One region of the Aquamicrobium sp. YD-1-mutant5 genome, then DNA from elsewhere that is predicted to be linked to it. Evidence: riboswitches for the same ligand, from Rfam matches in the RefSeq annotation. Region 1 holds a riboswitch; the other holds the start of a gene.
The links. Region 1 has a riboswitch for thiamine pyrophosphate ahead of thiB (thiamine ABC transporter substrate binding subunit). Riboswitches for the same ligand answer to the same signal wherever they lie in the genome.
Positions count from the first base shown of each region.

Region 2: linked by a shared signal. The riboswitch ahead of AC5XE7_RS13290 (ABC transporter permease) and the one ahead of thiB (thiamine ABC transporter substrate binding subunit) in region 1 are both predicted to bind thiamine pyrophosphate.

Region 1 is NZ_JCAKKP010000003.1:451,348-456,073, forward strand. Features, by position in the region: gene thiQ (thiamine ABC transporter ATP-binding protein) at 1-40, opposite strand, end outside; gene thiP (thiamine/thiamine pyrophosphate ABC transporter permease) at 37-1,665, opposite strand; gene thiB (thiamine ABC transporter substrate binding subunit) at 1,672-2,670, opposite strand; TPP riboswitch at 2,713-2,828, opposite strand; gene AC5XE7_RS06615 (thiamine diphosphokinase) at 2,916-3,563, shown strand; gene AC5XE7_RS06620 (ABC-F family ATP-binding cassette domain-containing protein) at 3,667-4,726, shown strand, end outside.
Region 2 is NZ_JCAKKP010000008.1:128,289-133,014, reverse strand. Features, by position in the region: gene AC5XE7_RS13300 (hydroxyethylthiazole kinase) at 1-408, opposite strand, end outside; gene AC5XE7_RS13295 (ABC transporter substrate-binding protein) at 405-1,343, opposite strand; gene AC5XE7_RS13290 (ABC transporter permease) at 1,340-2,119, opposite strand; TPP riboswitch at 2,239-2,341, opposite strand; gene AC5XE7_RS13285 (alkaline phosphatase) at 2,498-4,246, shown strand; gene AC5XE7_RS13280 (hypothetical protein) at 4,315-4,726, shown strand, end outside.

The sequences.
Region 1 (4,726 bases):
CCAGACGGACCTCCACGCCGGATGCAGCCGGTTGGATCATGGCTTCGTCTCCCTTGCCAGCCGGGCGGACAGGAACATCAGGGCAAGGCAGGCGAGCCCGAGAAGCAGCGCCAGCCCCGCCGCGTCCGCCGTGCGGTAGCTGCCCATGCGCGCCAGAAGAAGATAGGGCAGCGTCTGCACCGCATCGGAGCCGAACAGCGCGATGACGCCGAGATCTCCCAGCGACAACGCCATGGCGAAGGCGGCGGCGGTGGCCAGCGGCCGGCGCAGCGAAGGCCAGTCGATCAGCCGGAACCGCGTCCAGCCGCCGATGCCGAGCTGTGCGCACAGCCGCTCGTGACGGGCGCTGGCCGCATCATAGGCCGGGCGCAAAGCCCTCAGCGCAAAGGGCATCGCCATCACCGCATTGACGGTGACGACCAGCACGGGCGCGAAAGCGAACACATCGGCCACATGGCGCAGCAAGATGAACCAGCCCGCCCCGACGACGATGGGCGGCACCACCAGAACGAAACCCGCTCCAGTATCGGTGAGATATTCGAGCAAGGGCCGGCGCGCGCCGGCGCGGCGCAGGGCAAGCGCCTGCCTCGCCATCACCAGCGCCATGGAAAGGGCTGCCGCCAGCAACGCCGATAACAGCGCCAGGACGAGACTGGTCAGCGCGGCACGCTGCACCGCCGCTTCCATGACAAGACGGCCAAGCTCGGCCTGCAGCCCCGCCGCCACGGTGGCCGCCATCGGTCCGGCGACGAACAGAAGGGCGAGCACGATCAACGCACCGTTCAGCGCCGTCTCTCCGCCGCTCACCGAAACGAAACGCCGTGGCGCCACCGAGAGGCTCGCCTCGGCCACGGTGCCGGCCCCGAAACGGCTGAGAACGAAGACGATGGCAAGCGTCAGCCCGATCTGCAAAGCGGTCAGCGCAACGGCGCGCGCGGGATCGAAGTCGAAGCGCAGCGCCTGATAGATCGCCACTTCCAGCGTCGTGGCGCGCGGCCCGCCGCCGAGCGTCAGCACGATGGTGAAGGAGGTCACGCACAGCATGAACACCAGCCCGGCGACACCCGGCAGCGCCTGCCGCAACACCGGCCATTCGATCAGCCGGAATGCGGGGCGCGCGCCCATTCCAAGCTGGCTGGCCAGCCGCCACTGGTCCGCTGGCACGGTCTGCAAGGCCTCGACGAACAGGCGCGTGGCCAGCGGCAGATTGAAGAACACATGCGCCACGAGAATACCGGAAAGCCCGTAGATGCCCGGCCATGTTTCGCCACCCAGCATCGAAAGAAAGCCGGCGAAATAACCGGCCCGGCCATAGAGCGCCAGCACGCCGAGGGCGGCCACCAGAGCCGGCAGCGCCAGCGGCACGGCGAAAAGCTGAAGGATCAGCCCGCGCCCCGGAAAATCCGGATGGCGCACCAGAGCCCGCGCCACGAACAGCGCCGGCACAACCGACAAAAGCGTCGACAGCAGCGCCTGCCACAGCGTGAATCGGGCCACCCTGAACAGGTAGGGATCGAAAGCGGCAATCGCGCCGGAAAGATCGCGCGCGCCCTCGACGATCAGCCCGGCGAAGGCGCCGCCGATTAGCAGCGAGATCGCCGCCAGCGCCATGATGCCGGCGGCGACGCGCGGATCCCTGTATGCAGAGGCGACGCGATCGGCCAAGTTTTCTTACCTGCCCATCACGGACAGCCACTCGTCCACCCATACCTTGCGGTTGTCGGCGACCTCCTGCGGGCTGAATTGCAGGGCCTTTGCCGGGTTCACGAGCTTGTCGAAGGCAGGATCGAGCGGCTTGTCGGTCTTCGCCGCCGGATACATCCACTGCGTTTCCGGCACCGCGTCCTGAAAACCCGGACCGGTCATGAAGGCGAGGAACTTTTCGGCCAGCGGGTTCTTCGCTCCGGTAACGGTGATGCCGGCCACCTCGACCTGGAGATAATGCCCTTCGGCGAAGGCGGCGGCCTGATAACGGTCGCTCTTGTCGGCGATCATGTGATAGGCGGGCGACGTCGTGTAAGAGAGCACCATCGGCGCCTCGCCTTTGGTGAACAGCCCGTAGGCCTCGCTCCAGCCCGGCGTGACCGTCAGCACGCGGCCCTTCAGCTTCTCCCATGCTGCACCAGCCTCGTCACCATAGACCGAGCGCACCCACAGAAGCAGGCCAAGGCCCGGCGTCGAAGTGCGCGGATCCTGAATGACAATTTTCTGCGACGCATCTCCCTCTACCAGTTCCTTGAGGCTGGCCGGCGGGTTGGGCAGCTTTTCCGTATCATAGACCACGGCGAAATAGCCGTAGTCATAGGGCACGAACATGTCATCGTCCCAGCCGCCCGGAACGTTGACCTGCGGCGTCGCGCCATTGGCGACAAACAGGCCTGTGCCCCGCGCCTCTGCGGTGAGATTTGTGTCGAGGCCGAGCACGATGTCGGCCTTGGTCGACGCGCCTTCGAGCTTCACCCGGTTGAGCAGGGCGACCCCATCGGCCACCGAGACGAAATCGACCTCGCAGCCGCATTCGGCCTCGAAATTGGTCTTCACCTGCGGGCCGGGGCCCCATTCGGCAGTGAAGCTGTCATAGGTGTAGATGGTGAGCCTGCCTTCCGCCGAAGCGGGCGCGGCGGCCAGCAGGGCTGCGGCTGACAGAAAGGATAAGAGCATCGTGCGCATCGGCGCCTCCTTGGTTGCGTTTCAGGGGGTCGAGGCGCCGGATCTCCGACAGCTTCTAATCCCTCCGCCGGTACAAACCGGATCAGGTTCAGCGGGTTGGCGTGGTCTCGCCTCTCAGCCGGGCCGCAATGACGCGTCCGGCACCCCGTTAGAGCATCTTCAGAAATAGGCCCGCATGCGGCGGGAAGCAAGAGCGATGCCCCGCTCTTCCGTTCCTCCGGCGGGACTGCTAATGCCCTGATCCCATGAGCCGATACACCATCCTTCTCGGCGGCGAGCTTGTCCGCACACCCGCCCTCGACCGCCAGATCGCCGGCACGCGCGTCATCGCCGCAGATTCCGGCATCCGCCACGCCGAGGCGCTCGGCATCGTTCCCGAACTGTGGGTGGGCGATTTCGATTCCGCGCCGCCGGACCTGCCGGAGCATCTGGCATCAGTGCCGACGCGGAAATTCCCTGCCGACAAGGACAGAACCGACGGCGAACTGGCAGTGGACATCGCCCTTGAACAGGGCGCCACCGCGCTGGTACTGGCCGGTGCTTTCGGCGGCGCGCGCGCCGACCACGCGTTCCTGCACCTTGCGCTGGCGCTGCGGCTGGCAGAGGCGGGAACCGAGGTGTTGCTGACCAGCGGCACGCAGGAAGGCCGCCCGCTTCCCCATGGCAGCACCACAATCTTCGATTATGCGGACGGAACGCTGTTCTCGATCCTCGGCTTTTCGGATCTGACAGGCCTGACGGTTGAGGGCGCGAAATGGCCGCTTGAAGCCGTGCGCGTCCCCTTCGGTTCGTCGCTGACGATGTCGAACGAGGTGCGCGGCCGGCTCGGCGTCGGACTTGAACAGGGCCGCGCCCTGCTCGTCGCCCACCCACCGCTGCAACAGGCATTTTGACTGATGCCGTTTCGTTTCTCCGGCTACCTGTTTAGCCGCATTCCTGCGACGCCAGACGATGCAGTCTGGCTGCAAAATGCTCCAACCCCAAAAGAGGGCTGACATGGCTCCCCCGCTTCTCAATCTCGCCGGCATCCGCCTGACCTTCGGCGGCACGCCGCTGCTCGACGGCGCCGACCTCACCGTCGGCCCCGGCGACCGCATCGCGCTGGTCGGGCGCAACGGTTCGGGCAAGTCGACGCTGCTGAAGATCGCGGCCGGTCTGGCCGAGGCGCAGGACGGCGAGGTGTTCCGCCAGCCCACAGCCACCATCCGCTATCTGGCGCAGGCGCCAGACATGGACGGCTTCGCCACCGTGCGCGCCTATGTCGAGGCGGGTCTCGGCCCCGCCGACGATCCCTACCGCGCCACTTATCTGCTTGAACATCTGGGCCTCACCGGCGATGAAAAACCGGGCGAGCTTTCCGGCGGCGAGGCGCGCCGCGCCGCCCTGGCCCGCGTCATGGCCCCCGAGCCCGACATTCTGCTGCTCGACGAGCCGACCAACCATCTCGACCTCAATGTCATCGAATGGCTGGAGGAAGAACTGATCCGCTCCTCCTCGGCGCTGGTCATCATCTCGCACGACCGCCGCTTTCTCGAGCGCGTGTCGCGCGCCACCGTCTGGCTGGATCGCGGCCAGACAAGGCGACTCGACCGGGGCTTTGCCCATTTCGAGGAATGGCGCGACCAGATCCTCGAAGAGGAAGAGCGCGACCAGCACAAGCTTGGCCGCCAGATCGCGCGCGAGGAACACTGGCTGCGCTATGGCGTCACCGCCCGGCGCAAGCGCAATGTGCGCCGCCTCGGCGAATTGCAGACCCTGCGCCAGCGCCACCGCACCTATCGCGGCGCGGAAGGCGCTGCCACCATGGTGGCAAGCGACGCGGCGGAATCCGGCAAGCTGGTGATTGAGGCGAAGTCGATCTCCAAGAGCTTTGGCGAGCTCACCGTCGTCAGCGATTTCTCCACCCGCATCCAGCGCGGCGACCGCATCGGCCTCGTCGGCCCCAATGGTGCCGGCAAGACCACGCTCTTGAAGATGCTGACCGGCGAGCTGAAGCCGGATTCAGGCAGCGTGCGCCTCGGCGTCAATCTGGAGATCGCAACCCTCGACCAGAAGC
Region 2 (4,726 bases), on a different contig from region 1:
CACTGCGGCGGGCACGGAAAGCAGGTCGAATTCGGCCGCATTGGCGCGCAGCACCGCGGGACCACGCGCCAGCAGTTCCTGCGCGAAGGCGGCGCGCGGCGGCGAATAGTCGCAATGGGCGGGGTCGAGCGCCCATGGCCGCCCCCGCTCCGCAGCGACATCCACCGCGATGTCGATGGCCTCGCGGCGCTGGGCATCCAGCGTGCCGAGATTGACCAGCAGCGAATCCGCCCTGGCGACGAAATTTCCGACCTCCTCGGGCGAGGAGGTCATGGAAGGAATCGCGCCCAGCGCCGAAAGCCCGTCTGCGACGAATTTAGGGACCACGCCGTTCATCAGGCAATGAACGCGCGGACGGCGCCGGCGCACCTCGTCCAGCAGGCCGGCTGTGTGCTGGATCGCGCTCATTGCAACTCCACCGCGATGTCTTCGACCGCGGGGGCCTTCTTGATCAGCCCGCTTTCCTCAAGGAATGCCCCGAAGCGGGCATAGCGTGCGCGGTCGAGTGCCGAGGGCCGCTTGGCGAAGCGCGGCAGCGTGTCGTGCCACGCGGCCTTGTTCAATTCGTCATCAAGATCCGGATAAGCCCTGATGAACAGCTTCCAACTGTCTTCGGGATGGTTGGTGAGGTGGATCGCGCCTTTCTCCACCGCGCCAAGAAAGCGCCTCAGGCGGTCGTCGCCTGCCAGTTCCGGACGGGTGACGAACACCAGCTCGTCATAGACCGGAATGCCGTGCTCCTCGGGGAAGAAGGCGCGGCCTTCATGGCCTTCGAGCTTCATCTGGGTGAGCTCGAAATTGCGGTAGCCGCCGATGGTGGCGTCAACCTGCCCGCTGATCAGCGACGGTGACAGGGCGAAATTGACGTTGACCAGCTCGATCTTGCTCTTGTCCACCCCGGCATTGCCCAGCATGCGGGAAATGATGGCGTCCTCGAAGCCGGAAACCGAGTAGCCGATCTTCTTGCCCTCGAGATCCTTCAACTCCCTGATCGGCCCGTCGGCCAGAACCGTGAGCGTGTTGAGCGGGGTCTCGACCAGTGTGCCGAAGCGCACCAGCGAGACGCCGGCATCATGGTCGAGATAGAGATTGGGCTGATAGTGGATGCCGATCTCGGCCTTGCCGGAGGCCACCGCGCGTGGCACGATCGAGGGATCGGCAGGAGGCACGAACTCCACCTCAAGTCCCGCTTCCTCGAACAGGCCGAGCTCCTTCGCCACCACCAGCGGGGCATGGTCCGGATTGACGAACCATTCCAGCATCACGGTGAGCTTGTCGGCCGCATGGGCGGCACCCGCCGTGGCGACGGAAAGCAGAAGCGCGAGCGCGCAGGATCGGATCATGAGGATTTCCTTTGCTGATGATGGGGAGAGAATTCGCCTTCGCGCGCCCACGGCGTGAGAAGGGGGGCGAGGGCATCGACGGCCCGCCGCAACAGGAGGGTGAGGACGGCGATGACGGCCATGGCCGCGAACATGGTGTCGGTCTGCATGCGGGCATTGGCCTGAACCATGACGAAGCCGAGCCCCGCCGATGCACCCACCCATTCACCGATCACGGCTCCGAGTGGAGCAAGCGGCGCGGCAACCCGCAACCCGGAAACCAGTGCGGGAATCGCCAGCGGCACGCGCAGCAGAAACAGCGTCTGGCGGTGGCTGGCGGGGGTGAGGGCGGCGGCATCGACGATTTCGGGTGGCGTGCGCCGCAGCCCGTCCGCAAAGGCGGAGGCGACGGGAAAGAAGATGATGAGCGCCGTCATCACCACCTTGGAGCTCATGCCGAAGCCGAACCACAGCACCAGGAGCGGCGCGATGACGAAGACCGGAAAGGCTTGCAGAACCAGCACCACGGGCCAGACCGCGCGGCCAAGGCGCGGAAAGCTGGCGATGGCAAGCGCGGTCGCCACGCCTGCGAGCGTACCAGTGACGAATCCGGCGGCGATCTCGGACAGCGTCACCAGCATGTTGTCGAAAAGATAGAGCGGCTGCCGCTGGAAGGCGGCCGCGACGTCCAGCGGCGCTGGCAATATGTAGCGCGGCGGGGCAAAGGCCATGACGATTGCCTGCCATGAGGCCACCAGCACCAGCGTGGTGCGCAATGCTGCCAGAACAGCCGGCATGTCGCGATTCCCTAGAAGCGGAATCGTGTCGGCGGGCGGAATTCGTATCGATGCTGCATGGCGATCTCCCGACTTGTCATCATGGAGATCCAGGTGTGCGAAGAATTGGCAGGATTGCCCGAAGGCCCTTGTTCCGTTCCTACGCCGGCATAACCCGGATCAGGTTCAAGGGTCCGGCTCACTGCCATCTCAGCGCCGTACGGCGCCCCCCTCGGAATGAAGCCATCTATGTTTCAAGCGCCCGGTTCTGTCAAGCGACGTTGCCGCTGGCCAGAGAACGGAAGGGGCTGTCATCAGCCTGATCGCGAGCTGTCATCGCGCTGTAACGTGCGGGTCCTAGCTAGCGGGTCTCTTTTTGAGTTTACGGAGAACCCGATCATGCGAAGCCTACTCGCCATTCTGACCGCAACAACCATACTGGTTCCGGCCGTTGCCGGCGCCGCCACGGTCTACCCGCTCGACAGGGCAACGATTCTCACCGCTTCGCCCTTCGACGTGAAAGTCGAGTTCGATGGTGTTGTTGCGGGTTCCGATGTCACCGTCACCATCAACGGCAAGCCGGCCGCGGAAGTTCTTGGCAAGGAAGCCACCTTCATCGAGAAGGAAGACGGCGTCGAGGCTTCGGCCGTGCGTCTGGAAGGCGTGACGATCACCGAGCCCGGCACCTACACCGTGATCGCCAAGGCCGGCGACGATGAGAAAACCGTGACCTGGGAAGTTTACGGCACCGCTGCCGAGCCGAAAGCGAAGAACGTGATCTTCTTCCTCGGCGATGGCCTCTCGGTCGCCCACCGCACTGCCGCCCGCATCATGTCGAAGGGCATGACCGAAGGTAAGGCCAATGGCCGCCTTCACATGGACGATCTCGATCGCATGGCCTTCATCGGCACCTCGTCCACCGAAGCGATCGCCACCGACAGCGCCAACACCATGTCGGCTTACATGACCGGCCACAAGAGCGCCGTGAACGCGATCGGCGTCTACGCTGACCGTACCGCCGATCCGTTCGACGACCCGAAGGTCGAGACGCTGGTCGAGGCCCTGCGCCGTCAGACTTCCAAATCGGTCGGTATCGTAACGACGTCCGAGCTTCAGGACGCGACGCCGGCAGCGCTCTTTTCCCACACCCGTCGCCGCGCCGAGAAGGCGGCCATCAACACTCAGATCTTCGATCTGAAGCCGGAGGTCATCCTTGGCGGTGGTTCGGCCTACTTCCTGCCGCAGTCCGTTGCCGGCTCGAAGCGCAAGGACGACACCGATCACGTTGCGGGCTTCAAGGACGCCGGCTATACGCTGGCCACCACGAAGGGCGAGCTTGAGGCCGCCGCCGGCTCCAACACCGGCAAGGTTCTGGGCCTCTTCCACACCGGCAACATGGACACCACCCTCGACCGTGAGTTCCTCAAGAAGGGCACTGTCGGGAAGTTTCCCGAGCAGCCCGGTCTGGTCGATATGACCAAGGCCGCCATCGGCCAGCTTGAGAAGAACGCCGAAGGCTTCGTGCTCGTCGTGGAAGGCGCCAATATCGACAAGATGTCCCATCCGCTCGACTGGGACCGCGCCATCGTGGACACCATCGAGTTCGACAAAGCGATCGGCGTTGCCCGCGAATTCGCCGAGAAGAACCCCGATACGCTGATCGTCGTCACCGGCGACCACACCCATGGCGTTTCCATCATCGGCACGGTCGATGACGAGAAGCCCGGCGACGAGATGCGCGAGAAGGTCGGCACCTATGCCGAGGCCGGTTTCCCGAACTACGTCGATTCCAACGGTGACGGCTATCCCGACAGCGTCGATGTCTCGCGCCGTCTGTTCCTGGCCGCCAACAATGGTCCCGACCACTACGAAACCTTCCGTCCGAAGCTCGACGGCCCGTTCGTTCCGGCCATTCAGGACGAGAACAAGAAGTACATCGCCAACGAAGCCTACAAGGACGTTCCCGGCGCGGTGTTCGTGGAGGGCAACATTCCGCGTGACGGCGACACCGGCGTTCACGCCGTTGACGACGTGGTGCTGCAGGCGACCGGCCCCGGCTCCGAGAACTTCAAAGGCTACATGGAGCAGAGCGACGTCTACCGCGTTCTGGCCGACGCTCTGGCGCTTGGTACCACGCAGAAAAAGTAACACGTAAACAAGAAGCGGCAGGCCCGGATCATCTCCGGGCCTGCACCCGTTCAGTCAAGGAGGCTGCGATGATCTTCACCGCCCCGGATCGCCGGCAGGCGCTCGCCATGATCGGTGCCGCTGCGCTCTGCCTTTCGGCAAGGCCGGCCCGTTCGGCACCGAGCCCGATTTCCTTCAATGAACTCTATGGCAAGGTCAGCGTGCTGGGCCTGACCTTCTCCGACAAGGTGAAGGCTCTGGAAGGCAAGCCGGTCGCCATGCGCGGCTTCATGGCGCCGCCCCTGAAGGCGGAAGCCAATTTCTTCGTGCTCACTGAAATTCCGATGGCACTGTGTCCGTTCTGCTCGTCGGACGCGGACTGGCCGGACGACATCATCGTCGTCTATCTCGACCATGCCCAGACCTTCGAACAGGCAAATGCAACCATCGAAGTCTCCGGCAAGCTCGAAGTCGGTTCGTGGACCGATCCGGATACGGGTT